Regions from separate parts of the Roseburia yibonii genome, predicted to be linked through region 2. Evidence: predicted binding sites of a transcription regulator. Region 2 holds the regulator's gene; the other holds the start of a gene.
The links. Region 2 encodes HrcA, which represses chaperone genes, less so after heat shock. Its sites were predicted from a motif close to TGTTAGCACTCNNNNNNNNNGAGTGCTAACA; they were not measured.

Region 1: H8Z76_RS11030 (Hsp20/alpha crystallin family protein) is a predicted target of HrcA. The motif match lies at 5,478-5,508, and genes of this name have one in related genera.

The regions. Positions count from the first base shown of each region.
Region 1 is NZ_JACOQH010000008.1:94,091-106,608, reverse strand. Features, by position in the region: gene H8Z76_RS11060 (MATE family efflux transporter) at 1-673, shown strand, start outside; gene hcp (hydroxylamine reductase) at 729-2,363, opposite strand; gene H8Z76_RS11050 (Crp/Fnr family transcriptional regulator) at 2,471-3,139, shown strand; gene H8Z76_RS11045 (hypothetical protein) at 3,243-4,190, shown strand; gene H8Z76_RS11040 (hypothetical protein) at 4,361-4,513, opposite strand; gene H8Z76_RS11035 (TetR/AcrR family transcriptional regulator) at 4,642-5,448, shown strand; gene H8Z76_RS11030 (Hsp20/alpha crystallin family protein) at 5,664-6,101, shown strand; gene H8Z76_RS11025 (hypothetical protein) at 6,357-7,019, shown strand; gene H8Z76_RS11020 (MarR family winged helix-turn-helix transcriptional regulator) at 7,167-7,601, shown strand; gene H8Z76_RS11015 (MATE family efflux transporter) at 7,606-8,931, shown strand; gene H8Z76_RS11010 (sodium-dependent transporter) at 9,163-10,560, shown strand; gene H8Z76_RS11005 (TnpV protein) at 10,767-11,063, shown strand; partial or broken gene H8Z76_RS11000 (helix-turn-helix domain-containing protein) at 11,042-11,290, shown strand; gene H8Z76_RS10995 (TrkH family potassium uptake protein) at 11,478-12,518, shown strand, end outside.
Region 2 is NZ_JACOQH010000001.1:46,520-59,037, reverse strand. Features, by position in the region: gene spoIIP (stage II sporulation protein P) at 1-782, shown strand, start outside; gene H8Z76_RS00270 (iron-containing alcohol dehydrogenase) at 872-2,089, shown strand; gene H8Z76_RS00265 (RpnC/YadD family protein) at 2,379-3,422, shown strand; gene lepA (translation elongation factor 4) at 3,474-5,288, shown strand; gene hemW (radical SAM family heme chaperone HemW) at 5,291-6,454, shown strand; gene H8Z76_RS00250 (hypothetical protein) at 6,519-7,106, shown strand; gene hrcA (heat-inducible transcriptional repressor HrcA) at 7,289-8,335, shown strand; gene grpE (nucleotide exchange factor GrpE) at 8,354-8,971, shown strand; gene dnaK (molecular chaperone DnaK) at 9,027-10,904, shown strand; gene dnaJ (molecular chaperone DnaJ) at 11,109-12,284, shown strand; gene H8Z76_RS00225 (J domain-containing protein) at 12,451-12,518, shown strand, end outside.

The sequences.
Region 1 (12,518 bases), on a different contig from region 2:
AATGGAAAATGGAATCGTGCTGCCGGTGCTTGCGCTCGGGCTCGCGACATTTACCATGCAGGCAAGCGAGAGCGTGATCTCGTTTTGCTTTAATTCTTCGCTTGCAAGATATGGCGGGGATATCGCGGTCGGAGCCATGACGATCTTAACGAGTGTGATGCAGTTCGCAATGCTGCCGTTACAGGGCTTGGGACAGGGCGCGCAGCCGATCATCAGCTACAATTACGGCGCGAAAAACGCGGATCGTGTTAAAGCGGCGTTCCGCCTGCTGTTAAAATGTAACTTATGTTATTCCGTTACGCTCTGGCTGCTTGTGATGATATTTCCGCAGGTGTTTGCAGGGCTTTTTACGGCAGACCCGACACTGCTCGCCTATACAAAACCGGCGCTTCGGATCTATCTGGCGTGTCTTGGGCTGTTCGGCATACAGCTTGCCTGCCAGATGACGTTTACCTCGCTTGGCAAAGCGCTGGATTCCATTGTGGTCGCGGTCATGCGAAAATTTATTCTGCTCATACCGCTTATTTATCTGATGCCGCGGCTTTTCCCGGAGAACCGGGCGATGGCGGTATATCTCGCGGAGCCGGCAGCCGATTTTTTCGCGATCCTTTTTACCTCAATTCTCTTTACGAGTGAGTTTAAGAGGGCACTGAAAAAAATGCGGCAGGAATAAAGAACAGAAAAAATCCACATCCTGTGTTTTTGGCAGGGTGTGGATTTTTTTGTAGTTACGCAAAGAAGAGTTTTAAATCATCTTCTACGGTTCCGATACCGGCGATCCCGAAGTTTTCCACCAGAACTTTTGCCACATTCGGGGATAAGAATGCAGGAAGTGTCGGTCCGAGGTGAATGTTTTTCACGCCGAGGTAGAGCAGGGAGAGCAGTACAATGACGGCTTTCTGTTCATACCAGGAAATATTGTAGACGATCGGCAGTTCATTGATATCGGAGAGCCCGAATACCTCTTTTAATTTTAAGGCGATGACAGCGAGGGAGTAGGAGTCATTGCACTGTCCGGCATCCAGTACGCGCGGAATACCGTTGATATCGCCGAGATCCAATTTATTGTATTTGTATTTTGCGCATCCGGCAGTCAGAATGACGGCATCTTTTGGAAGTGCTTTTGCAAAATCCGTGTAGTAATTTCTGGATTTCGCTCTGCCGTCACAGCCTGCCATGACGACAAATTTTTTGATGGCGCCGGATTTTACGGCATCAACGATCTGATCGGCAAGCGCGAGTACCTGATTGTGCGCAAATCCGCCGATGATCTCACCGTGCTCGATTTCTTCCGGTGGCGCGGTGCGTTTTGCGTGTTCGATCAGTTCGGAAAAATCCTTGGTCTCTCCGATGCCGCCGCAGATGTGTTTACAGCCCGGATATCCGGCGGCGCCTGTGGTATAGAGGCGGTCTTTATAGCTGGCCTTCGGCGGTACGATACAGTTGGTGGTCATTAAGATCGGACCATGGAAACGCTCAAATTCTTCCGTCTGTTTCCACCAGGCATTTCCGTAGTTTCCGGCAAAGTGCGGATATTTTTTGAATGCCGGATAGTAGTGGGCAGGAAGCATCTCGGAATGGGTGTAGACGTCCACGCCGGTTCCGTTTGTCTGATCTAAGAGCATTTCAAGATCTTTCAGGTCATGACCGGAGATCAGGATAGCCGGGTTATTTCTTACGCCAATGTTTACCTTTGTGATCTCAGGATTGCCGTAGGCGCTTGTGTTTGCTTCATCTAAAAGTGCCATGCCGTCCACACCGTATTTTCCGGCTTCGAGTGTGAGTGCGATGAGGTCGTCCACAGAAAGAGAGTCGTCAAGCGTGGCAGCGAGTGCGCGCTGTAAAAAGGCATCGGTCTCTGGATCCGATTTTAACAGGGCGTTCGCATGCTTGGAGTAGGCGGAGAGACCTTTTAATCCGTAGGTGATCAGTTCGCGCAGACTGCGGATGTCCTCATCTTTGGTCGCAAGGACACCGACGGCAGCGGCTTTTGTCTCGTATTCCGACTCTTTTCCATTCCAGAACGCCGCGTCCGGGAGAACGGTGGTGTCAGAAAGCTGTGTGAGCAGTTCTTCTTTTAAGGCCAGAGTTTCGCGAATGCGTAATACGATGGCTTCCTTGTCAAAATTTGCATTGGTGATCGTGGTAAACAGGTTTACGCTGATCCTGTGATCGGTGGACGCGGCAACCGCCTTGCCCTCTTTGCGCAGTGCGGTGGTCACAGCGGAAATGCCTTTGGTCACATAAATGAGCAGATCCTGCATGGCAGCCAGATCCGGTTTCTTTCCACAGACACCCGCCTGGGTACAGCCTGTGCATCCGGCAGTTTCCTGACACTGATAGCAAAACATCTTATATTCCATAATGAAAATCCTCCTGATTGATTTGATGTGTTCTTGACTTTTCAAACGCAGTATAATATGATCCAAACAATAAATATGTTGTTAAAACAACAAAAGGAGAAAAATTTATGAATTATTTTAAACTCGCGCGGACACCGCTGTTCGCGGGGACGACAGAAGAGGAGATAAAGCAGATGCTCACCTGCTTAAAGGCGGTCGAGCGGAACTATAAAAAAGGAGAGACCATCTACTGTGCAGGGGATGTTACGACCGAGATCGGGCTGGTGCTCTCGGGCAGTGTCCTGATCGAAAATGTGGATGCGTGGGGAAACTGCAGTGTCTTGGACAAGGTCGGCGAGGGGAGGATCTTTGCGGAATCCTACGCCTGTGTGCCGGGGGAACGGCTGATGGTCAATGTGACCGCGCAGGAGCCGGCGGGGATCCTGTTTTTGGATGTCACGAAAATGCTTCAGATCTGTCCGAACGCCTGTAGCTATCATCAGAAGCTGCTTAAGAATCTGCTCTCCGTTTCCGCACGGAAAAATCTGCGTCTGTCGAGAAGGATTTTTAATACCTCGTCAAAATCCATCCGGGGGCGGCTGCTATCCTATCTTTCGTATGAATCCATGCAGCATGCGGGCAGTGAATTTGATATTTCCTATAACAGACAGCAGTTAGCCGATTATCTGAGTGTGGATCGGTCGGCGCTGTCCAAGGAACTTGGAAAGATGCAGAAGGAGGGGCTCATTCGCGTCGAGCGGAATCATTTTTGCATTTTGAAGACACCGGAGCTGTAAAAAAGAAAAATTTTTCTGTTTCTGAAACCTTAATGGAAAATCACGGGTATTATATGTGAAAAGACAGCAACACGCGTGAAAAATTTTAAGGGAGAAAAAAGAAATGAAAAATAAGAAAATTGCGATTATGGTAATGATGATGACACTGGCAGCAGTGGGAAGCATGGGTTGTGGAAAGAGCGCGGGAGCCGGTCAGACAGTTTCCGCGGAGAAAGAAAAAGAGGAGTCCTGGATCGATAAGGAGTGGGACGAGGACGACAGTGAAGACTGGCATTCAAATTCAAAAGATAAGGATAAAGATAAGGATAAAAAGGAGGAAGATACCGAGCAGATCGACATGGAACTGGCGACTGAGGAAGATGACAGCGAATATGTCGCATCCTACGGATCTTCCCATGGATCTTCCCATGGTTCCTCACACGGATCTTCCCATGGTTCTTCTTATGGAACGCACGATACGGTCGATCTTGGCGCGGATACCGACGATCATACGATAGATGCGGTACAAAGCAGCGGCAGTGCCGGACTGCTCTCCGATGACTGGAGCGATATGGAGTTTATGCTTGACGGAGCTTACTACGCGCTTCCGGCATCTTATCAGGAACTGGAAGAAAACGGATGGAGCTTTGACCTTGCGGAATATGGTTATTCGGACGGATATGTTTTAAATCCGGGTGATAAGACCTATGATACGATCGAACTCACCAATCCGGCGTATGACGAGGATCTCATGGTGTGGGTAGGATTTATCAATACCAGTGACACGGCAAAAGATATTTTGGACTGCGATATCTGGAGTATTCAGTTAGACACCTGCAGTGGTTTTACACAGGTGGATGATTATCCGTATATGGAGATCGCGGACGGTATTGGCATCGGCAGTACCCGTGAGGAGGTCGAGGCAGCATTCGGGCCGTGTGATGACATTTATGAAGCGGATGAATATGGTTATGTGACTTACAACTACAATGTAGATTATACCTATTATTTAAAGATCACGGTTTTTGATGACATGGGCGTGACCGCGATCTCGATGAGCACTTATGAATAAGATGCACGGATCTGTGAGGGGACTGCCGTTTACGGCAGCCCCTTATTTTTAAATCATAGGAAATTCCGTCCTATGATTTAAAAACGCTCCGCGGGGATGCGCAGCTCGCGGAGATGAAGTTTATGTTGAACATACCGCTCGCACGCGAAAGTGTGCGGTAAGCGCACACTTTATTTATGTGCAAAAACGTGATCGATGAGATCAGAAAAGCTGTGTGCATGCCGGTGCAGCAGTTTTAAGTTCGCCATGCCAAGTACGATCGCTTCCATATCATGCAGGATAAAGAGTAACGGCATCAGCCACGCAAGTTCTTTCATTGTCATAATAAATTCCCTCTTTTCTTTTTTTCTTTTCGTATGTATCATAAAAAAGATGAGAGCCTGCTTCAATCAACAAAAATTTGTTTTTTGTTGCAAAAGTGGCCACAGATCAAAAAGGAGATCGGAAGGTTATGAATAAAAACGGGCTGCGGACGAAAAAGACGCGGGAAAAGATAGAGGGAAAATTTATACAGCTTTTGCAGGAAAAAAGTTTTCCAAAGATCACAGTGCAGGACATTCTGGATGCGGCAGGGATCAACCGGACAACTTTTTACCGCCATTACCGGGACAAATACGAACTGGCGGAACTTTTGTGCGGACGTTTTTTTCAGAAATTTGAAAAATGTCTGCGGGAACGTTTCGGGGACGCACTGCCGGATGAAGCGGCGTTGGAACATCTTTCACAGAGCATTCAGTTGTTTTACCGGGATTTCTATGAGGAAGGGGATGCGCTGCTTGCGCTTTTTTCCATTCATGAGGAGGAGATCCATCTGTATGATGATATGCGTCACTGTTTAAAGAACGCGTTTTTTGCTTATTATATAGAACAAAGACCGGGAACCGAACTTGAGACGGACTATTATTCGTCGTTGTACGCGTCTTTTGTAATGACCTCGTTTGAGTGGATTTTAAAGAACCGCCCGGATGTGGATGTGAGCATCTATTTCAAGAAATTCTACCGGTCACTGCATCAGATGATGTGGCAGGATGAGTCGTGTGAGAATGTGCCGGTATACCGTGTGGTGAGAATAGATGAGCCGGATTTCGGATGCGAGGGGAGACCGGACGGGGCAGAACCGATGGCAAAAGTATATTTAGAATCGGAGGACGGAGAAAAGATCGAGCGGATGGAACCGGACGCGATGCTCTATCAGAAGGAGATCAATGAGGGAACCTGTGTGAGGATCCTGGCGGATGGAAGGATGGAAAAATGGTAAAATACAGCGTTCACACAAAATTCACAAAAAATTAGCACTCACGTCTTGACAGTGCTAATAAACAGTGCTATAACGTAACTAGAACAAAGGAAGGGGATCGAAAGAAAGACTTCCGGAGTTTCACCGGACGTGCAGGAGCGCGGATGGGGTTTACAGTTTTCATATGGTTTTACATTCATGGCACACATGATTGTCGATAAAAGGAGGAATGACTTATGTTGATGCCTAGTATTTTTGGAGAGAACTTATTTGATGACTGGATGGATTTTTCGTTCCCGGATATTGATAAGACATTGTACGGGAAACATGCGAAAAATATGATGAAGACTGATGTGAAGGAAACGGATCAGGGTTACGAAGTAGCGATTGATCTCCCGGGCTTTAAGAAAGACGAGATCAAGCTGGAACTGAATGACGGATATCTGACCATCAGTGCCGAGAAGGGACTCGACAAGGATGAGAAAGATAAAGAAAACAGATACATCAGACGTGAACGTTACGCGGGCAGCATGAGCCGCAGCTTTTATGTAGGCGAAAGCCTTACCGAGCAGGATATCCACGCGAAATACGAAAACGGTATTTTGACACTGGATGTTCCGAAAGAAGACAAGAAGGCCGTCCCGGAGAAACGCTATATAGCAATAGAAGGTTAAACTGCACAGATTTGAAAAGAGGCGATTCACATGGATAAAAATCCAAAACATCCGTTGAAAAAGAAAAAGGCAGTTTCAAAGATCAACATAGCGGATCATGAGGCTGTTGCGGAAGCAAGAGAAGCACACAGTGCAAAAAAACATCATTAAGGATAAACGAAAAGATCTGCGATTTTGTCGCAGGTCTTTTCTTATGTGAAAAAACAGCCGATATATTCTATATACAGAGAGAAAAAACAGGAAAGGAAACGGATTATGAATCGCATCTCGATGGAACATAAAATGAATCGGACGGGTGACAAACTGGTCACATGGACAGCGACGGGTGAACCAAACTGGTCTTACATTCCTTCAGCCGGGAAATCTTCCAAAACAAAGGAGCAGTTTGTAAGCGAGATCAAAAATCTGGCACAGAAAGCGGCGAAGACGGAAAATAAGGCGGAGTCGGATGCCATATCAAGACAGGTACTTACACTTCGGGCGGAGTATCTTTCGGATGTTGCACCAAACCGGAAACTGCTTTATCAGCAGGCGAAAACCGTCATGCAAAAGGGAAAAGAAAAAAAGGGAAATAAGCCGATCGGAGAACTGACGCTGCTTGATTTCCTTCAGGAAAGCAAAGGAAAAGGGAACCTGGCAGAAAAGCTGACGCCGCTTGGCGGGGGAGGCGTATTAAATCAGCCCATTTTATCGACCGGCGGATATGGAGCGGATATCTCTTATCAGGGAACGCTGGTGCTCAGTAATACCGGAGTGGGATGGGGGTATGGACTGACACCGAAGGAGCAGGAAAAATCGCAGGAATTTTATGCGGTCTACTGGCGGGAATATCGTGCGGTAAAAGCGGAAAATAAAGAAGCACAGGCAGTGCTGCCGGATTATCTGGAAACAAGGCAGACGTTTGATCAGAAAGCGTGACCGGAACACATGGTAAAAATCAAACAGGAAAAAGCAAGACAGCAGGAAGAAGACTCTGAGACAAAAAAGGTTTCAGAGTCTTTTCTTGACATTTCAGAAATACCGTCTTAAAATACTTAGGAACCGAACTATTAAAGGAGAAAAAATATGCAGACAGGAAAAATGATAAACCGGATCTCAAACCGGCTGCGCAGGCGTTCGCGCGCGATCCAGGAGTCCCTTGGGATTACCGGGGCGCAGGGCAATATTTTGGATTATATTATCGTGGAATCGGGAAGCCACTCGGTATATCAAAAAGAGATCGAAGAAGAATTCGGGCTGCGGCCGTCCACGGCGACCGAGGCATTAAAGAATTTGGAGAAAAAAGGGCTGATCCGGCGCGAAGCGGAAAAGCAGGATGCCCGCTATAAAAAGATCGTGTTTACGGAGAAGGCAGAGACGATCCGGGAGGCACTGCGCACGGAGATCGAGGAATCCGAACAGCTTTTACTGAAAGGGATCAGTGCGTCGGAACAGAAGGAATTTCTGCGGATCACGGAGCAAATGTTAAAAAACCTGGATGCAGCGGGAAAGGAAGGATAGATCTATGGAACAAAAGGAACTTATGGGCAGTCTTAAGGTATCAAAAGCGGTGGCAAAGATGGCGATCCCGAGTGTGATCAGCAGTCTGGTGACGGTTGTTTATAATATGGCGGATACGTTCTTTGTGGGGCAGACGAATGATCCGCTTCAGGTGGCGGCGGTCAGCCTGACCAACCCGATCTTTATTCTTTTTATGGCATTCGCCAATATGTTTGGCATGGGCGGAAGCGCAGTGGCATCCATGGCGATGGGAGAGAAAAAAGAAGAACGCGCGAAGAACGCGTCGGCGTTTGTGGCTTATGCGTCCTTTTTCGTCGGGATCGTGTTTGCCGCTTCGCTGCTTTTGTTTATGTGCCCGCTTTTGACGCTGTTTGGGGCGGATGCACAGACCTATGCGTTTGCGCGGGGTTACACGCTTCATATTTCTTATGGCGCGCCGTTTATCATCTGGTCGGCGGCGGCAAGCTTTGTTGTCCGCGCGGATGGCGCGAGCAGGGAGGCAATGATCGGCAGTATGATCGGAACGATCGCAAACATCGTGCTCGATCCGGTATTCATCAGCGGATTTGGTATGGGAGCGGCGGGTGCCGCGATCGCAACGACGATCGGAAATATCCTCGCCTGTCTTTATTATCTCTGGTATTTTATGAAAAAGAGCAGATGTCTTTCCATCGCGCCGAAGGATTTCAAATGCGGAGACGGTATTTTGACCGGAGTATGCGTGACCGGATTTCCGACAGCGATCTTTTCCGTGCTCATGAGTGTTTCCACGATCATTTTAAATCAGATCCTGGTGGCATACGGCAATGCGCCGGTGGCGGCGATCGGGATCGTCTTTAAGGCGAATATGTTTATCACGTTTTTACAGCTCGGACTGGCAAACGGTGTTCAGCCGCTGCTTGGCTATAATTACGGCGCGGGGAACCGGGAACGTTTTATCGCGGTTGACCGCTTCACCAAGAAATGCTGTCTGATCGTCGGGATCCTTGCCACGGCGTTGTTCTTTGTGTTCCGGGAAACGATCATCCGCCTGTTTATCAATGACGCGGACATTATCTATTACGGGGTAAAGATGTTGGTGGCATACATGCTGTCCGGCCCATTCATCGGGATCCTGTTTGTGAACATGAACTGCCTGCAGTCAACCGGGAACGCGCTTCCGGCAACGATCCTCTCTGTTTTAAGACAGGGGCTGCTTCTGATCCCGGTGCTCTATCTTTTGAATGCAGTGGCGGGATTAAACGGCGTGATCTACGGACAGGCGCTTACCGATTATGTGGCGGTTATTCTGTCTGTGGTGATCTGGAACAGAAAGAAATGGATATGCTAAATGGAGGATTGGCGGGAAAGCTGATCCTTTTTTCCATACCACTGGCATGCAGCAGTGACGTTCACTAGCCAGAATTATGGCACCGGGAATATAAAAAGATGTAAGAAGATATTTGTGATCTATTTTTTGGCATATGAGGAAAATAGAACGATAAAATTTTAACGAAAGTGTCGACATTCCCGTATAAAAACTCTTATAATAGAGGGAAAGAAACAGGAGAGGGGAATAGACATGAAACAAAAAAACGGGTTCAGCGGACAGATCGGGTTTGTCTTTGCAGCAGCAGGGAGCGCCGTAGGAGTAGGAAATCTGTGGAGGTTTCCGTATCTGGCGGCAAAAGACGGCGGGGGACTTTTTCTGATCATTTATCTGGTGCTGGTGCTGACAGTCGGGTTTACCCTGCTGACCACCGATATCGCGATCGGGCGAAAGACAGGAAAGAGCGCGATATACGCATATGAAGCAATGAGAAAGAAATGGAAGTTTCTTGGAGTATTGACCTTTTTAGTGCCGATACTGATCATGACTTATTATGCCGTGATCGGCGGATGGATCTTAAAATATATTACGATCTATCTTTTGGGATCCGGGGAACAGGCGGTGGACAGTAACTGCTTTTCAAACTTTATTTCCGCGCCGTCATCCGTTTGGTACAGCATTGCGTTTATGCTTCTGACATCTTTTATTGTTTATAACGGCGTGGAAAAGGGCATAGAGCGTGTCTCAAAATTTATTATGCCGGTACTTTTACTGATGGTGGTGGGGATCGCGGTCTTTTCACTGACATTAAAAACCACGTTAGAGGACGGAACCGTGCGGACCGGACTGCAGGGACTTGCCGTTTACCTGACACCGGATCTGTCCGGCATTACGCTGGAACGCTTTTTGCAGATCGCGCTGGATGCGATGAGCCAGCTGTTCTTTTCGCTAAGTGTATCCATGGGGATTATGATCACTTACGGATCCTATGTAAAAAAAGATGTGGATCTGAATAAATCCGTATCACAGATCGAACTTATGGATACCGGTGTGGCTTTCCTGGCAGGTGTTATGATCATTCCGGCGGTATTTGTGTTTTCCGGACTGGAAGGCATGTCCGCAGGACCGGGACTCATGTTTGTGTCTCTGCCGAAGGTATTTTTCTGCATGGGATTTGCTGGAAGGATGATCGGAATCCTCTTTTTTACGCTGGCGGCATTCGCGGCACTGACGTCCTGCATCTCGGTTCTCGAATCCATTACGGCAAACTGTATGGAGTTGTTCCATTCCGAGCGGAAAAAGACAACGGGGATCCTGTCCGTGGTCTATCTGATCGTGACTGCGGTGATCGCACTTGGATACAGTGTGTTCTATGTGGAGGTAAAACTGCCGAACGGAAGTACAGGGCAGCTGTTGGATATCATGGATTATATCAGCAACAGTTTCCTGATGCCGTTTATCGCGCTGCTGTCCTCCATTTTTATCGGATGGGTGATGAAGCCGGCGTGGATCGCGGAGGAAATGGAATTAAATGGCGGAAAGTTCCGGCGGAAAAAGCTCTATAACGTGATGATCCGCTATATTATGCCGGTTGTCATGACAATTTTGTTCCTGCAATCGACCGGGCTGCTCAGCCAGATCATAAAATAGAAGGACGGAAGGGAAAAAAATTAGCACTCACATCTTGATAATGGAAGTCGATTTTTGTCCTGTCTTGTGTATCCTGGAAGTGCCTGTTTTACAGGCTTTCCGGGGCATCAGTCATTTTGTCTGGTATTGTAAAGCAGTGTCAGATTTGTCGTAAATGTCGTAAATTTGTGGTCAAAAAATGATGAGAAATGGAGAGTGCTAATAAAATGAAATTATCGTATACGAATGTAAATGGATATCTGATCCCGAATCTCACCTATAAATCCGGTGAGCAGATGGAGCAGCTTGGCAAGTATGGTTTTCTTCGCAGAGATTATCTGAAGAATCATCGAAATTCAACTTATCAGGTGATGCTTTTACAGGATACAATTGGAGAACACCTTCTGGAAGTAGATAAGGCAGCCAGAGAACGGGAAGAGGTAATTCTGAAACAGCTGGAAGAAAAAGAACCACTGCCGGATAAAGCAGCAGATCAGATGGCATGGCACAGATTTTTCGGGTAGAGAGAACTAAGAATTTTACGGTAATGAGTAATCACCATTTCAAGAATAAGAATCTGACATTGAAAGCGAAAGGTCTATTGTCGCTGATGTTAAGTTTGCCAGAGGACTGGAATTACAATATGCAGGGACTGGCAACACTGAGCAGAGATGGGATTGATTCTGTTCGTTCTGCAATTAAGGAATTAGAGCATCATGGATATGTGGAACGTCATAGATTGCGTAATGAATATTGCTTGCTAATTTGTATTTTTAGAATATCTTAATTTACTTTGCACATCTACTTTTCCTATTTTAATTTCTGCTCATCTTTATACAATCTTAATTTCAAAACAAACTTACTTACGCCCATTTAATACAAATAAAGATAGAATAAAGGCAATATAAAAAAGAAATTAAGATTATGGGGATATAGTTATGCAACAGACAAACAGATCAAGACATCGACATATGACATCATTTCAAGTGATTAGTTTAGGGTTTTTATCCGTGATTCTCTTAGGCAGTCTGCTTTTGATGCTGCCGATTGCTACAAAAAGCGGCCAGTGTACCTCCTTTTTGGATGCTTTGTTTACCGCAACTTCTGCGGTTTGTGTGACGGGACTGGTTATTAATGATACGGCAACCTACTGGTCTTTATTTGGCCAAGGAGTTATTTTACTGCTGATTCAAATCGGAGGTATGGGAATTATTACGATTGCTATTGCGATTGCTGTTGTTTCCGGACGCAAAATCGGGTTGATGCAGCGAAGTACCATGCAAGAGGCAATTTCGGCTCCAACGGTGGGTGGTATTGTGCGGAGAACGAAATTTATTATTCGGACTACTATTCTTATCGAAATCAGTGGTGCGGCTCTTTTAGCCCCTGTTTTTTGCAGGGACTTTGGGTTTTGGAAAGGAATATGGTATTCGCTGTTCCATTCTATTTCTGCTTTTTGCAATGCAGGATTTGATCTGATTGGTATAAGAACACCTTTTTCCTCGTTGACCTCCTATTCTGTACAGCCGATTGTAAATCTTGTGATTATGGTGCTGATTGTTGCAGGAGGTATTGGATTCCTTACCTGGGAGGATATAAAGAATCATAAATGGCATTTCAAAAAATACCGAATGCAAAGCAAGGTAATTTTTACGGTAACAGGATTATTGATATTCTTACCGGCTCTTTACTTTTTTTATTTTGAGTTTTCAAATGTGCCACTTAAGGAAAGAGTATGGGTTTCCTTGTTTCAATCCGTTACGACAAGAACTGCAGGATTTAATACGGCAGATTTGACTTTACTCAGTGAAGTTGGGCAGTTGCTTATCATTATGCTGATGCTCATCGGTGGCTCGCCCGGTTCCACTGCAGGTGGTATGAAAACGACAACTCTTGCAGTTCTCGTTTCATCGGCATTATCTGTATTTAGAAAAAAGGAACACACTAATTTTTTCGGCAGACAAATTCCAGATGGCACT
Region 2 (12,518 bases):
AGGTGAGTCAGGCGCCGAAAACGGATATCCCGCTTGATAAACTGAATGATTTTGATTATTTAATACATAATTTTTATGTTGTAGATAAAACAACGACAATTACCGGGGAGCAGTTAAACGCATCGGAACTTCTGGCGCGCGATATGAGGTTGGCCGCACCGACCGGACAGCCGCAGATACTGATCTACCATACCCATTCCCAGGAGGGATATGCGGATTCCGTGCCGGGGGATCCGAACACCACAGTGGTCGGAGTGGGCAATTATCTGACCGAACTTTTACAGGAGCGCTATGGGCTTTCGGTGCTTCATCATACTGGTGAATACGATGTGAATGACAGAGATCATGCCTATGCGAAGGCGGGGCCGGCGTTAGAGCAGATCCTTGCGGAAAATCCGGGCATTGAGGTCGTGATCGATCTGCACCGTGATGGGGTTGCGGACACGACAAGGCTGGTTGCGGATGTCAATGGAAAGCAGATGGCATCGATCATGTTTTTTAACGGGTTAAGCCGTACCACGGCAACGGGGGATATCCCCTACCTCTACAACCCGAATCTTTCGGACAATCTGGCGTTCTCGCTGCAGATGCAGTTGAAGGCGAAACAGTATTATCCGGGATTCTCGCGGTCAATCTATCTGAAGGGATACCGTTATAATATGCATTACTGTCCGAAGACACTTTTAGTCGAGGTCGGGGCGCAGACGAATACCGTGGATGAGGCGATGAGCGCAATGGAACCGCTTGCGGATATTTTATACCGTGTACTGACTGGAAATTAGAGGAAAGCGGTTCCTTTTCCATGGGGAATGTGTTATTCTGGACTTATCCAGAAAATAAGAAAAAAGCTGGGAGAAGGAGGATTTTTATTATGGCAAGATTTACATTACCAAGAGATCTGTACCACGGAAAAGGCGCGCTTGAGGCGTTAAAGACTTTCGAGGGAAAAAGAGCGATCATCTGTGTAGGCGGGGGATCGATGAAGCGTTTCGGATTCCTTGAAAAAGCGCAGAAATATCTGGAAGAAGCAGGTATGGAAGTAAAGCTGTTTGAAGGCATTGAGCCGGATCCGTCTGTGGATACGGTTATGAAGGGCGCGGCAGTCATGCAGGAATTTCAGCCGGACTGGATCGTTGCGATGGGCGGCGGATCTCCGATCGACGCAGCAAAAGCAATGTGGATCAAATATGAGTATCCGGATGTGACATTTGAGGATATGTGCAAGGTGTTCGGGCTTCCGAAACTGCGCCAGAAAGCACACTTCTGCGCAATCTCATCCACGTCTGGAACGGCAACGGAAGTTACCGCGTTTTCCATTATCACGGATTATGAAAAAGGAATCAAATATCCGATCGCGGATTTTGAGATCACACCGGACGTTGCCATTGTTGACCCGGATCTTGCGGAGACCATGCCGCAGAAACTGGTGGCGCACACCGGAATGGACGCGATGACACACGCAATCGAGGCATATGTTTCCACGGCAAACTGCGATTTTACCGATCCGCTTGCACTCTATGCGATCCATATGATCCAGAATGATCTGGTAAAATCTTACAATGGAGATATGGAAATGAGAGATTCCATGCACAATGCGCAGTGTCTGGCGGGAATGGCATTTTCCAACGCACTGCTCGGAATCGTACATTCCATGGCACATAAGACCGGCGCCGCATTTGCGGATTACGGCGCACATATCATCCATGGAGCTGCGAACGCGATGTATCTGCCGAAAGTAATTGCGTTCAACGCAAAAGATGAGACCGCAAAGAAGCGGTACGGTGCGATCGCGGATTACATGAATCTTGGCGGAAACAGCGATGATGAGAAAGTGGATCTTCTGATCCGGTATCTGCGCGGTATGAATGATGAACTGAACATCCCGCACTGCATCAAAAATTATGGCGCGGACAGTTATCCGACTGAGCAGGGATTTGTCCCGGAGGAAGTATTTTTAGAGAGACTGCCGGAAATCGCGGCGAATGCAATTCTGGATGCCTGTACCGGTTCTAACCCGAGACAGCCGAGCCAGGAGGAGATGGAAAAACTCTTAAAATGCTGCTACTATGATACGGAAGTGGATTTTTAGAATAAAAAAGAAAAGTAGAAAGTTAGATAGAACCGGTGCCCGGACAGAAATGTCTGGGCGCCGGTTTTTTAGAATCAATAGTTTATAATAATTTAATTTGTTCCCGGAATCGGCGTGTGCTAAGATAAATATATAAAAGCATATTTTCTATCCGGACAACAGTCCGTCTGTCCGCCATCCGGCGGTTCTAAACATTCTTGTTATTTCAGAAAATTCATGCTTTTTCCACAATCAAAAAGCAGGGGTTTTCGAAGAAATTACTCCTGCGGCAACAGGAGGAAAATAAAATATGGACAAAACAAAAGAAACAGGAAATCAGGTATACCGCAGTTACAAAGACAGGCTGTTCCGCATGGTGTTCCGGGAGAAAAAGGAGCTGCTCGGGCTTTATAACGCAGTGAACGGCACGTCATACACCGATCTGGAGGCGCTTACCGTCGTGACACTGGAAAACGCTATTTACATGAACATGAAAAATGATCTGGCGGTCGTCATGGATTTTTACATGGATCTGTATGAGCATCAGAGCACCTATAATCCGAATATTCCGCTTCGCAACCTGCATTATGTGGCAAGGGAGCTGCGCAGCTGGAGCGGTGGTCGGACAATTTATGGGAGACAGCTCGTAAAGATACCGACACCTCGCTTTTTCGTGTTCTATAACGGAAGGGATATGCAGCCGGAGCGGCAGGTGTTAAAGTTGTCCGACGCGTTCATGAACCCGGAGGAAGATCCGGCACTGGAATTAAAAGTTGTGATGTTAAATATCAACCTCGGCAGGAATAAAGAACTGATGGAACAGTGCCATACGCTGCTTGAATACGCGCAGTTTGTTGACCGGCTCAGAACCTGTGAAAAGAGCATGGGACGGGAAGAAGCGGTGAAGCATACGGTGGATACCTGCATCAGGGAAGGGATCCTGCGGGATTTCCTGTTAAAATACAGGGAGGAGGCCATAGAGATGTGTATCTTTGAATATGATGAGGAAGAGACCCTGCGTCAGCTGGGACAGCAGAGCTATGAGGAAGGCGTAGCAGCCGGGATTGAGCAGGGCAGAACAGAAGGAGTGACGATCGGAATCGAGCGTGGCAGAGAAGAAGGCAGGCTTGTCGGGGAAGAACAGCTGCTTTTTCGACAGATCTGTACAAAACTGAAAAAAGGAAAAACGTCGGAGATGATCGCGCAGGAACTGGAAGAAGATCTTTCACCGATACGATCCATCTGCGAGGCGGCAGAAGAATTTGCGCCGGAGTATGACTGGAAAGCAGTTTATGAAAAATGGAAAGGTGAGCCTTTCTGTGACAACAAAAATCAGTTGAAGAAACCGCTCTGATGCATTATAATAAACCCATTGAATTGCAGTTAGACGGAGGAATAGAGATAAATGTCACATATCGATCAGAGTAAAATCAGAAACTTTTGCATCATTGCACATATTGACCATGGAAAGTCCACGCTGGCGGACCGCATCATTGAGATGACCGGAACACTGACCAGCCGTGAAATGCAGTCGCAGGTACTTGATAATATGGATCTGGAGAGAGAACGTGGAATTACGATCAAATCGCAGGCGGTGCGCATTATTTATAAAGCAAAAGACGGAGAAGAGTATATCTTTAATCTGATCGATACCCCGGGGCATGTCGATTTTAACTATGAGGTGTCGCGAAGCCTTGCGGCGTGTGATGGAGCAATCCTTGTGGTAGATGCGGCACAGGGGGTAGAGGCACAGACACTTGCAAATGTCTATCTGGCGCTTGATCATGACCTGGATGTGCTTCCGGTCATCAACAAGATCGATCTTCCGAGCGCACAGCCGGATGAGGTTGCGCAGGAGATCGAGGATGTCATTGGTATAGAGGCGATGGATGCACCGCGTATCTCTGCAAAGACAGGTTTAAATATCGAAGATGTTTTAGAACAGATCGTAACGAGGATCCCGGCACCACAGGGAGATCCGGAGGCACCGCTCAAGGCACTGATCTTTGATGCAATCTATGATTCCTATAAGGGCGTGATTGTATTTTGCCGGATCATGGAGGGCTGTGTAAAGGTCGGCACAACGATAAAGCTGATGGCGACAGGCGCGATGGATGAAGTGACGGAAGTGGGCTATTTCGGAGCCGGTCAGTTTATCCCGTGTGAGGAATTGAGTGCTGGAATGGTAGGCTATATCTGTGCGGGGATCAAGAATGTGCGTGAGACACGCGTGGGTGATACGGTGACGGAAGCAGACCGGCCGTGTGCGGAGGCACTTCCTGGCTATAAAAAAGTAAATCCGATGGTTTACTGCGGACTTTATCCGGCAGACAGCGCAAAATACCCGGATCTTCGGGATGCACTCGAGAAACTTCAGATCAATGACGCGGCTTTGCAGTATGAACCGGAGACATCGGTCGCACTTGGATTTGGTTTCCGGTGTGGCTTTTTGGGACTGCTTCATTTAGAGATCATCCAGGAGCGGCTGGAGCGTGAGTTTAATCTGGATCTTGTTACAACGGCACCGGGTGTTATCTACAAGATCCATAAGACGGACGGAGAAGTGATCGAGCTGACAAATCCATCCAATCTGCCGGATCCGTCTGAGATCGAATATATGGAAGAACCGATGGTGAGTGCGGAGATCATGGTGACCAGTGAGTACATTGGAGCGATCATGGATCTGTGTCAGGAGCGCCGCGGTGTTTATATCAGTATGGAATATATTGAAAAAACGCGTGCACTGATCAAATATGATCTGCCGTTAAATGAGATCATCTATGATTTCTTTGATGCGTTAAAATCCCGTTCCAGAGGATATGCGTCCTTTGATTATGAAATGAAGGGCTATGTGCGCTCCGAACTCGTGAAGCTGGATATTCTGGTCAATAAGGAAGAAGTGGATGCGCTTTCCTTTATCGTATTTAAGGACAGTGCGTATGAGCGCGGAAGAAAGATGTGCGAAAAATTAAAAGAAGAGATTCCGAGACATCTTTTTGAAATTCCGATCCAGGCAGCAGTTGGTGGAAAGATCATTGCACGTGAAACGATCAAGGCAATGCGCAAAGACGTGCTTGCCAAGTGTTACGGTGGTGATATTTCCAGAAAGAAGAAGCTGCTCGAAAAGCAGAAAGAAGGAAAGAAGCGGATGCGCCAGGTCGGCAATGTAGAAATTCCGCAGGAAGCATTCATGAGTGTGCTGAAATTAGACGAGGAATAAAAATGGCAGACAAGTCGTTGGAATTATATGTGCATATTCCGTTTTGTGTCCGAAAATGTGAGTATTGTGATTTTCTGTCCGCACCGGCCGGTGCGGACACGCAGCAGGAATATGTGCGGAATCTGCTGCTTGAAATAGAACAAAAAGGCGTTCGCTGTACGGATTATGAGGTGACAACCATATTTTTCGGCGGTGGAACGCCTTCTATATTAAAAGCGGGCTGGATCGCGGATATCCTAAATGCGATACACCGGAATTTTAAAGTGCGTAAGGATGCGGAAATAGCAATAGAATGCAATCCGGGGACACTTACGTTTGAAAAACTTTCTATATATAAGAGTGCAGGCATCAACCGGATCAGTGTTGGACTGCAGTCGGCTTCGGATGCGGAATTAAGGGAACTTGGCAGGATCCATACCTATGAGGACTTTTTAAAAAGCTATGATCTGATCCGCAAAAAAGGATTTTCAAATGTTAATATCGATCTGATGGCGGCACTTCCCGGACAGACATTAAAAAGTTATGAGCAGACCCTGCGGCGGGTGCTTGCGCTCAAACCGGAGCATATTTCGGCGTACAGCCTGATCATAGAGGAGGGAACGCCCTTCTATGAGAAGTATGAGGCGGATGAGCTGCTGCGTGAGAAGGGTGAGAAGCCGCAGATGCTTCCATCGGAGGAAACAGAACGCCTGATGTATGAGCGGACGAAGGAACTGCTTTTGGCGCATGGTTATGAGCGCTATGAGATTTCCAATTATGCGAGAAGGGGATATGCGTGCCGGCACAACATCGGTTACTGGCGTAGAGAGAATTATCTTGGATTTGGACTGGGAAGCGCTTCCCTGCTAGAAAATGAACGCTTCCATAATACAACGGATCTCACGGACTATCTTGGCGGAGATTATCTGGCGTACGAGCAGGAAAAGCTGGACAAAAAGAGCCAGATGGAAGAGTTTATGTTTCTCGGACTCCGTATGACCGATGGGATTTCGACAGAATGTTTTCGACAGACATTCGGGCTTACGGTGGAACTTGTCTACGGACCGGTGTTAGAGCAGCAGATCGCGGATCAGCTTTTGAGAAAAGAGGATGGGCGGATCTTCCTGACAGAGCGCGGGCTGGATGTCAGTAATTATGTGATGGCACAGTTTTTGCTCGATAAGTAGCAGTTGCAAACGGGATGGAAAAACAGTATGATAAGTACAAACAATAAAAGGAGGACTTGGAATTATGGATGGAAATTATACAAACGGGGGACAGCCATATCCAGGGGGAGATCCACAGTGGGATAACAAACAGTGGAATAACGGACAGTGGCAGGGGCAGCAGCAGTACTGGCAGGGCGGAAATCCGCAGTGGCAGGCACCGCAGCCGAAAAGTCAGGTGAAAGATGTTTTCTGTAATCTGCTGCTTGTGATCTTTATTCTGCAGATCGTGGTTTCGCTTGTCATGTTAAATGATATTTTGTCAGTGATGCAGTTTTCCGGATACTATAACGGAGCATACCCGGAACTGCTTTATTCCGGCGGGTATGTGGCGTGCAGCGTGATCGCGTTTGCGCTCTCGATCGCGATGATCGTATTTTTGGTACTTGACATTGTAAAGATTAACAAGGCTGGCTACAAGATTACCGGACTGATCCTGTTCGCGATCTTTTTACGCCCGGGGTATTACATATGGCGTGCCTATATATTAGGAAGAAAGAAAACATTTCCGATCATTTATACGGTGATCTATTCCTTACTGGTTGCAGGAAGTGTGATCTACAGTGTCGTCGGGATCTTCCGGATGGTCTTTGACATGGCAGCATATTATTAAGAAAAAGGAAAAAGAGGATTGGTGTGGGTGATTCCCATGCGGATCCTCTTTGTTTTTGAAAAAAATTGAAATAGGTGTTGACAAAGAAAATGTATGGTGCTATCTTAAATACATAGAAATTAGCACTCCAAACAAGTGAGTGCTAACAAAACAAAAAGATATCAGGAATCGGAAGTGAGAACATGGAAGACAACGGATTAGATGAACGGAAAACCAAAATTTTAAATGCGATTATCAAGAATTATCTGGAGACCGGAGAACCGGTGGGATCCCGGACAATTTCCAAATATACCGATTTAAATTTGAGTTCGGCAACGATCCGCAATGAAATGTCTGATCTGGAAGAACTGGGCTATATCTTACAGCCGCATACTTCGGCAGGCAGAATTCCTTCCGATAAAGGATACCGGTTTTATGTCGATCATCTGATGGAGGAAAAGGACAAAGAAGTGGCGGATATGAAAGCATTCGTCATCGAGCATACGGAAAAGATGGATCAGGTGCTGCAGCAGGTAGCAAAGCTGTTAGCCGTGAATACAAACTATGCGACAATGATCACTTCCCCACAGACACATCACAGCAAGGTGAAGTTTTTACAGCTTTCGAATGTGGATGAACATAATATTCTGGTGGTTGTAGTATTGGAAGGCAATCTGGTAAAGAATAAGATTATCCCGGTCGATGAGCCGATCGACAATGAGCAGATGTTAAAGCTGAATATGCTGTTAAATACCAACCTTACCGGATTTTCCATGGAAGAGATCAATATTGGAACGATCGCTTTACTAAAGGAAAAAGCAGGAATCCACAGCAAGCTGATCGGCAGTGTACTGGATGCGGTTGCCGAGGCGATCAATGAAGGCGAGGATTTGGAAATATATACCAGCGGGGCAACGAACATCTTAAAATACCCGGAACTCAGTGATTCCGGAAATGCAAGTGAGCTGCTTAACGCATTTGAAGAAAAAGATCAGCTGGTCAGCCTGGTTACAGAGAACCTCGCGGAAGACGAGGAACAGACAGGAATCCAGGTTTATATAGGAAATGAGGCACCGATTCAGACCATGAAGGACTGCAGTGTGGTGACAGCAACGTATGAATTGGGCGAAGGCGTGAAGGGAACGATCGGAATCATCGGACCCAAGCGTATGGATTATGAGAACGTCATGAGCAATCTGAAGAATCTGAAGGCACAGCTGGATGGAATCTTGGATCGCAGAAAGAAGTAGGAGAAAGGGGCTAACAAAGTGTCAGATAAGAAAAAAGAGGAAGAAGTATTAGAAGAGGTTTTGGAAGATCTCGAAAAAGATGCCGCAGATCAGGCTGAGAAAAAGAAAGATACTTCAAAAGATAAAGAAGAACCGAAGAAAGAGGAAAAAGCCGAAAAGACAGAAAAAAAGAGCGGCTTTAAGAAAAAGGAAAAGAAAGACAAAAAGGATGAGAAGATCGAGGAACTGACCGATCAGGTGAAACGCCAGATGGCGGAATTTGATAACTTCCGTAAGCGGACGGAAAAAGAAAAAACACAGATGTTCGAGACGGGCGCGAAAAGCGTGATCGAAAAGATTCTTCCGGTCATTGATAATTTTGAAAGAGGACTTGCAGCTGTTCCGGAAGACGAAAAAGACAGTGCTTTCGTTGACGGAATGGATAAAGTATATCGTCAGATGCTCACAGAGCTTGACGCGATCGGCGTAAAACCGATCGAAGCAGTTGGCAAGGAGTTTGATCCGGAATTCCACAATGCAGTCATGCAGGTGGAAAGTGAAGAATACGATTCCGGAATTGTGGCTCAGGAATTACAAAAGGGTTACATTTACCATGACTCAGTCGTAAGACACAGCATGGTAGCAGTAGTACAGTAACAGGCAGGAAACAAACATTCAAAATAAAGAATATATTTAATCAGGAGGCTTTATTATGAGTAAAATAATTGGTATTGACTTAGGAACAACAAACAGCTGTGTAGCAGTTATGGAAGGTGGAAAACCTACCGTTATCGCAAACCAGGAAGGCGCAAGAACAACACCTTCTATCGTGGCTTTTACCAAGACAGGAGAAAGACTGGTTGGTGAGCCGGCAAAACGTCAGGCAGTTACCAATGCAGAAAAGACCATTTCTTCTATCAAGAGACACATGGGTACGGATTACAAGAAAGAGATCGAAGGAAAACAGTATTCTCCGCAGCAGATCTCCGCAATGATCTTACAGAAATTAAAAGCGGATGCGGAAGGATACCTTGGAGAAAAAGTTTCAGAAGCAGTCATCACAGTACCGGCTTACTTCAATGACGCACAGCGTCAGGCAACCAAAGACGCAGGTAAGATCGCAGGTCTTGATGTAAAACGTATCATCAACGAGCCGACCGCAGCAGCGCTTGCTTATGGCCTTGACAATGAAAAAGAGCAGAAGATCATGGTATACGATTTAGGTGGTGGTACATTCGATGTATCTATCATTGAGATCGGTGACGGCGTTATCGAAGTATTATCTACAAACGGTGATACACATCTTGGTGGTGATGATTTTGATAACCGTATCACACAGTGGATGATCGATGAATTCAAGAAAGCAGAAGGCGTTGATCTTTCCGGTGACAAGATGGCAATGCAGCGTCTGAAAGAAGCTGCAGAGAAAGCAAAGAAAGAGCTTTCTTCCGCAACAACAACAAACATCAACCTTCCGTTCATTACAGCTACTGCTGAAGGACCGAAGCATTTTGATATGAACCTTACCAGAGCAAAATTTGATGAACTGACACATGATCTGGTAGAAAAGACAGCAATCCCGGTACAGAACGCAATGAAAGATGCAGGACTTACCAATGCGGATCTTGGCCAGGTACTCTTAGTTGGTGGTTCTACCCGTATCCCGGCTGTACAGGATAAGGTAAGACAGATCACAGGCAAAGAGCCGAGCAAATCCTTGAACCCGGATGAATGTGTAGCAATCGGTGCATCCATTCAGGGTGGTAAACTTGCAGGTGATGCAGGCGCAGGCGATATCTTACTTCTGGATGTTACTCCGCTTTCTCTTTCCATCGAGACTATGGGTGGCATTGCAACCAGACTGATCGAGAGAAATACTACGATCCCGACCAAGAAGAGCCAGATCTTCTCTACTGCAGCCGATAACCAGACTGCCGTTGATATCAACGTAGTACAGGGTGAAAGACAGTTCGCGAGAGACAACAAGTCCTTAGGACAGTTCCGTCTGGATGGTATCCCGCCAGCACGTCGTGGTGTTCCGCAGATCGAAGTTACATTTGATATCGATGCCAACGGTATCGTAAATGTATCCGCAAAGGATCTTGGAACCGGAAAAGAACAGCATATTACCATTACAGCAGGTTCTAATATGTCCGATGAAGATATCGATAAGGCAGTAAAAGAAGCAGCTGAATTTGAAGCACAGGATAAGAAGAGAAAAGAAGCGATCGACACCAGAAATGATGCAGACGCATTTGTATTCCAGACCCAGGAAGCACTGGATCAGGTAGGCGCAAATCTGGATCCGGCTGACAAATCTGCAGTAGAAGCAGACCTGAAAGCATTGAAGGATCTGGTAGAAGCAAATCCGCAGCCGGAAAACATGACAGATGCACAGATCGCAGATATGAAGGCAGCAAAAGAAAAACTGACAGAGTCTGCACAGAAAGTATTTGCAAAGATGTATGAGCAGGCACAGGCAGCACAGGGCGGTCAGACAGCAGGACCGGACATGGGTGCAAACGCAGGCGCAGCAGGTGCAGGCAATGCAGATGATGATGTAGTAGATGCTGATTACAAAGAAGTTTAATTAGACAGCGAAGCAAAATACCGGAGATTCGGTATGAATGCCGCCGCGGATGCGGATGGCGCAAGCCAGGAAGCATGCCTGGAACAGAAAAGTTTCAGGCATGCTTGTTTGGATTGTTATATAGATCTTTACAGCCGGATGAGGCCGCAAAGATCTATGTGACAATAATCAGGCTGTCTATATATAAAGAAGAGGGAATTGAAAATGGCTGAACAGAAAAGAGATTATTATGAAGTGCTCGGTGTAGACCGAAACGCGGATGAAGCAACAATTAAAAAAGCATATCGTGTTCTGGCGAAGAAGTATCATCCGGATGCGAACCCGGGGGATAAAGAGGCAGAAAAGAAATTTAAAGAGGCTTCTGAGGCATATGCAGTTTTAAGCGATGCGGAGAAGAGAAAACAGTATGATCAGTTCGGTCATGCGGCGTTTGATGGCAGTGCAGGCGGAGGAGCAGGCGGATTTGATTTCTCCGGTATGGATATGGGAGATATCTTTGGAGACATTTTCGGAGACTTCTTTGGCGGTGGAAGCAGAAGCCGGAGAGCAAACAACGGACCGATGAAAGGCGCGAATATCCGCACCAGTATCCGGATCACATTTGAGGAAGCAGTTTTTGGATGCGAAAAAGAAATTGAACTGGTTTTAAAAGATGAGTGTAAGACCTGTCATGGAAGTGGTGCAAAGCCCGGAACTTCCAAAGAAACCTGCCCGAAATGCGGCGGTAAAGGAAAAGTGGTATACAGCCAGCAGTCACTGTTTGGTATGGTGCAGAATGTACAGAGCTGCCCGGATTGTAACGGAACCGGTCAGATCATTAAGGAGAAGTGTCCGGACTGCCGCGGAACCGGATATATCGCGAGCAAAAAGAAGATACAGGTATCTATCCCGGCGGGTATTGATGACGGACAGAGCGTAAGGATCCGTGAAAAAGGGGAACCGGGTGTAAATGGTGGACCGCGTGGAGATCTTCTGGTGGAAGTTGTGGTGTCCAGACATCCGATCTTCCAGAGACAGGATATGAATATTTACTCCACGGCACCGATCTCATTTGCACAGGCAGCGCTCGGTGGAGAGGTTCGTATCAACACCGTAGACGGAGATGTGCTCTACGAGGTAAAACCGGGTACCCAGACTGATACCAAGATCCGGCTGAAAGGAAAAGGTGTTCCGTCACTGCGTAACAAGGCAGTTCGTGGTGATCAGTATGTCACGCTGGTTGTACAGGTGCCGACCGGATTGAATGAAGCAGCAAAAGAAGCGCTGCGCGCATTTGACGAACAGACCGGACAGACGTTAAAGAAGCAGGGAACAGCGGAAGCGAAACCGAAGAAAAAAGGATTTAAAGACAAAATAAAAGAAGCATTTGATGAAATGTAAATAAAAAGCGAGAAAGGCAGTGCGGTAAGGGCATTGCCTTTTTGCTTTACAGTCCGGTAAAATTTGGAAATGGAGTTGACTTCCTCTTTAAGTAGTTGTAAACTTTGTATCAGTGAATGGTTTATTTCGGTTGCAAAGGAGTGTTTGTCAAAAAGGGGTAAAAACCATGGAACAGAGCAAAACAACACGAAAGAAAACAGAAGAGGGAACAGAGCGAAGCATTCTTTCCATAGA